Regions from separate parts of the Paenibacillus sp. FSL R10-2771 genome, predicted to be linked through region 2. Evidence: a T-box and tRNA genes for the amino acid it is inferred to sense, from the RefSeq annotation. Region 2 holds a T-box; the other holds one or more tRNA genes.
What was found. The T-box of region 2 lies ahead of NSU14_RS18230 (tryptophan--tRNA ligase). A T-box ahead of a tRNA ligase gene usually reads a tRNA of that ligase, here a tRNA-Trp.

Region 1: it has a tRNA-Trp gene. The T-box ahead of NSU14_RS18230 (tryptophan--tRNA ligase) is inferred to sense a tRNA for this amino acid. The anticodon was not compared.

The regions. Positions count from the first base shown of each region.
Region 1 covers NZ_JBBOBM010000001.1:239,767-242,195, forward strand. The annotation lists rRNA gene NSU14_RS01095 (23S ribosomal RNA) at 1-119, shown strand, start outside; tRNA gene NSU14_RS01100 (tRNA-Asn) at 183-258, shown strand; tRNA gene NSU14_RS01105 (tRNA-Ser) at 262-351, shown strand; tRNA gene NSU14_RS01110 (tRNA-Glu) at 383-454, shown strand; tRNA gene NSU14_RS01115 (tRNA-Val) at 460-535, shown strand; tRNA gene NSU14_RS01120 (tRNA-Met) at 569-645, shown strand; tRNA gene NSU14_RS01125 (tRNA-Asp) at 650-727, shown strand; tRNA gene NSU14_RS01130 (tRNA-Phe) at 747-822, shown strand; tRNA gene NSU14_RS01135 (tRNA-Thr) at 843-918, shown strand; tRNA gene NSU14_RS01140 (tRNA-Tyr) at 924-1,009, shown strand; tRNA gene NSU14_RS01145 (tRNA-Trp) at 1,015-1,088, shown strand; tRNA gene NSU14_RS01150 (tRNA-His) at 1,115-1,190, shown strand; tRNA gene NSU14_RS01155 (tRNA-His) at 1,240-1,315, shown strand; tRNA gene NSU14_RS01160 (tRNA-Gln) at 1,334-1,408, shown strand; tRNA gene NSU14_RS01165 (tRNA-Gly) at 1,415-1,489, shown strand; tRNA gene NSU14_RS01170 (tRNA-Cys) at 1,497-1,570, shown strand; tRNA gene NSU14_RS01175 (tRNA-Leu) at 1,600-1,678, shown strand; gene NSU14_RS01180 (aldo/keto reductase) at 1,831-2,429, opposite strand, start outside.
Region 2 covers NZ_JBBOBM010000001.1:4,174,879-4,177,307, forward strand. The annotation lists gene NSU14_RS18225 (serine hydrolase domain-containing protein) at 1-762, opposite strand, end outside; T-box leader at 848-1,106, shown strand; gene NSU14_RS18230 (tryptophan--tRNA ligase) at 1,151-2,149, shown strand; gene NSU14_RS18235 (class I SAM-dependent methyltransferase) at 2,245-2,429, shown strand, end outside.

The DNA of each region.
Region 1 (2,429 bases), 3.9 Mb from region 2:
TCAAGATGAGATTTCCCAATTAGTAAGACCCCTTGAAGACGACGAGGTAGATAGGTTGGAGGTGGAAGTGCAGCAATGCATGGAGCTGACCAATACTAATCGGTCGAGGGCTTATCCAAATTTCGAAGAACGCAGATTCGTTTCGGATTCAGTTTTCAGGTGATCAAGCCTGATATGTATATTCCCTGATAGCTCAGTTGGTAGAGCACTCGACTGTTAATCGAGTTGTCACAGGTTCGAGTCCTGTTCGGGGAGCCATCTGGAGAGGTGTCCGAGTTTGGCCGAAGGAGCACGATTGGAAATCGTGTAGGCGCCACAAGCGTCTCGAGGGTTCGAATCCCTCTCTCTCCGTAGCTTTACCTTACAAATATTTAATCAGCATGGCTCGTTGGTCAAGGGGTTAAGACACCTCCCTTTCACGGAGGTAACATGGGTTCGAATCCCATACGAGTCATATATGGAGGCTTAGCTCAGCTGGGAGAGCATCTGCCTTACAAGCAGAGGGTCGGGGGTTCGAACCCCTCAGCCTCCACCATCTATCTTTAACAGAATAGATCTTTAACATTGACGCGGGGTGGAGCAGCCCGGTAGCTCGTCGGGCTCATAACCCGAAGGCCGCAGGTTCAAATCCTGCCCCCGCAACCAATTTGGAACCGTGGTGTAGTTGGCCTAACATGCCTGCCTGTCACGCAGGAGATCGCGGGTTCGAATCCCGTCGGTTCCGCCATCTTTATGAAGAAATGTTCGGCTCGGTAGCTCAGTCGGTAGAGCAAAGGACTGAAAATCCTTGTGTCGGGGGTTCGATTCCCTCCCGCGCCACCATATTTTTTACAACTTAATATGCCGGTGTAGCTCAATTGGTAGAGCAACTGACTTGTAATCAGTAGGTTGGGGGTTCAAGTCCTCTCGCCGGCACCATCCTCGGAGGCTTAGCGAAGTGGCCAAACGCATCAGACTGTAAATCTGCTCACGTACGTGTTCGGTGGTTCGAATCCATCAGCCTCCACCATTTTTAGGGGCATAGTTTAAAGGTAGAACAACGGTCTCCAAAACCGTTGGTGTGGGTTCAATTCCTGCTGCCCCTGCCAAGTAATATCCTATAAAATTTAATATGGCGATCGTGGCGAAGTGGTTAACGCACCGGATTGTGGTTCCGGCATTCGTGGGTTCGAGACCCATCGGTCGCCCCATTTCTTTTATAAGGGTTATAAGGCATTGCAATTAAATAAGCTTCATATGGCGACTGTGGCGAAGGGGTTAACGCACCGGATTGTGGTTCCGGCATTCGTGGGTTCGAGACCCATCAGTCGCCCCATTTTATTAAATCAAATGTTGGGGATTAGCCAAGCGGTAAGGCAACGGACTTTGACTCCGTCATTCATAGGTTCGATTCCTATATCCCCAGCCATTATATGCGGACGTGGCTCAGCGGTAGAGCATCGCCTTGCCAAGGCGAGGGTCGCGGGTTCGATTCCCGTCGTCCGCTCCATTTTTTTGGTGCCATAGCCAAGTGGTAAGGCAAAGCTCTGCAAAAGCTTTATCCCCAGTTCAAATCTGGGTGGCACCTCCATTATCTTTTAGAACTAATTCTATGTATATGCCGGCGTGGCGGAATGGCAGACGCGCTCGACTCAAAATCGAGTGGGAAACCGTGGAGGTTCGAGTCCTCTCGCCGGTATAATTTATGAAACTAGTCCCTTAGGAGTTTGACTCCTGAGGGATTTTTATATTTATACTCCATCTCAAATTAAGGATAAAACCCGCAACGAACTTAGATCATCAAATTCGTTGCGGGTTTTATATGTTTTATATGTTGATGCTAAGACTCACTTAAGGAAGCACGTTCCCGGCCGCGCGGTAGATCTCGTACCATTCCTGGCGGCTGAGGGTTATATCGGAAGCTTTGGCGATATCAAGCAAGCGCGCTGTGTTGGTGGTACCGACCACCGGCTGCATCTTAGCCGGATGGCGAAGGAGCCAGGCGATGGCGATGGCCGTATCTGCTACACCTTTTTCCGCAGTCAGACGGTTAATGACTTCATTCACCTCCGGGAACTTCTCATTGCCGAGGAATACGCCTTCAAAGAAACCGTATTGGAACGGTGACCAAGGCTGGATCGTCATATCATGCAGGCGGCTATACTCCAGGATGCCTCCATCATGGACAACTGATCCGGAATTTGTCATATTGACGTTGATCCCGGAATCGATCATGCCGGTGACCATTACGCTGAGCTGAAGCTGGTTGAACAGCAGGGGCTGCTTGACGTTCTTTTTCAGCAATTCAATCTGCAGGGGATTCTGGTTGCTGACGCCGAAGTGTTTCACCAAACCTCTGCTCTCCAGCTGATCAAAGGCTTCTGCTACTTCTTCAGGCTCCATAAGGGTGTCCGGGCGGTGCAGCAGCAGAACATCGACATAATCGGTCT
Region 2 (2,429 bases):
CTCCGGCGTCAGAAGCTTCCGGTCCCGCAGACAGGTATACCATTTATGCAGATCTTCGCAGTTCGAAACAATCCCGCCTGCACCTATGCTGAACTTCTCGTTGTAATATGGACTTTTGACCGTTTCGGCGAAATCCTTTGCATAATTATTGGATCTGTTCGCAATCGTTACAGAGTCGTCATCGACAGTAGTATTAAGCATATTTAAGGGCAGAAAGAGATGCTTTCGAATGAAATCCCCGTACCTCTCTCCAGTAACATGCTCAATAATCCAGGCCAACAAATTATAGTTGGAGTTATTATAATCATATTCTGTACCCGCCGGCTTTGTGGGATTCTTGTTGATATACTGCTGGAAGTACTCCGTCTGTGAGTAATTCATTCTGTTATATCCGCCGAAAAAATCATTCTCAAAATTATAAAAATTATATAAACCGGATGTGTGTGACAATAAATGATGTACGGTAATAGACTCATCAATTCTCAGATCCGCAGGGAGATATAGCTGTGCGGATGCATCAACATCCAACATCTTCCTGTCATGCAGCAGCATAACCGCAAAGGCCGTAAACTGCTTGGACATGGAGGCGAGGGAGAATCGGGAGTGTATATCATTTTTAATTCCAAACTCAATACTCGCATAGCCGCAGGCCTTCTCAAAGAGTACTTCGCCCTTCCGGGTAACTTGAATAACGCCGTAGAAATCCCACAGCTCCAGGTACTTGTTAATATAATTCTCCAGCTTTACACTTATTGACTGCACTGACTCACTCACTCCCTAACCTGTTTAACTACCAATTGACATTCACCCTAAGATATTGTAAAAATACAGTAATACAATAGTATACAACTTTGCAATGACGAAGAGAGTACGCATAACGAATACTCCAGAGAGCTGATGATTGCTGCGAATCAGTGTAGGGATTATGCCGAAGTGGGCTTCTGAGCATCCAAACCGAACCTTCAGGAAGTAGGCTTTGGCGAAGGTCTCATCGTTACAAGAGACGCGTATTCAGGGCATATAGCGATGTCGCGATACGTTTAAGCGGGTCCGGATCATAATCCGGGCTAATTAAGGTGGTACCACGGGGTTCTCTCGTCCTTTTCAGGATGAGAGGACCCCTTTTTGATTACATAAACGGAGGGATAACATGAGTAAGGAAATTGTATTAACCGGAATTAAGCCTACGGGCAAAGTCCATCTGGGAAACTACATCGGAGCAATCAAGCCTGCCCTGCAACTCGCCGGGGCCGGTGATTGTACTGCACTTTATTTTATCGCTGACTATCATGGATTAACTTTCATTCAGGACAGAGACGAGTTTCGTGATCTGTCTTACGGTATCGCAGCTACATGGCTGGCACTGGGACTGGACCCGGAGCGGGTAGTCTTTTATCGGCAATCTGATGTGCCGGAGATCTTCGAGCTTCACTGGATTCTATCTTGTCTGACGTCCAAAGGTCTAATGAACCGTGCCCATGCGTACAAAGCCATTCATGAACAAAATATTCAATTAGGCGTGGATGCAGATGCAGGAGTCAATATGGGCCTGTTCACTTATCCGGTGCTGATGGCTGCGGACATTCTGCTGTTCCAGTCTGACAAGGTCCCTGTCGGTAAGGACCAGATTCAGCATGTGGAGATCGCCAGAGATATTGCCGAGGGCTTCAACCGGATTTATGGAGATACCTTCAAGCTCCCTGATTATAGGGTCGATGAGAACACATCCGTGATTCCAGGGCTGGACGGGCGGAAGATGAGCAAAAGCTATAATAATACAATTCCGCTGTTCGAAACACCAGAAAACCTGAAGAAGCTGATCAGCAAAATCAAAACGGACTCTACGCCTCCCCAGGAGCCGAAAGACCCGGATACGTCAAATATTTTCTTGCTGTACAAAGAGTTTGCGGCTCCCTCTCAAGTACAGGATTTCAGAGAGCAATATCTAAGCGGCATTAGCTGGGGTGAGGCCAAACAGGAGCTGTTCCAGGTGATTAATGCTGCTCTGGAGGAACCCCGGAAGAAATACAATGAGTTCATGGCAGCGCCAGAACAGATCGACGCGATCTTGAGTGAAGGTGCCCGGAAGGCAAGAGCCCTAGCTGCACCTCTGCTTGCGCAGGTCAAAGCGAAGATCGGGCGTTTTTAAATAAGCTCCCTGGAGCGGAGTTTAACTCAAACGGACGGTATGGTAAAATTATCAAATTCAAACTTTTACAAATAGCCGGTTGGGAGGCAATAGCTATGAACGTACGTAACTCCACGTATAATTTCCAGAATGTCAGTAACGGGGCAGAATCAGAACTGCTGCGCCTGCAGGAACAGGCTTCGATGGGCTGGAACAAAGAGTACCGCACCTTGCAGCAATTCGGATTGGCAGACGGGATGAAGGTTCTGGAGGCCGGTGCAGGTCCGGGATTCGTTACCGC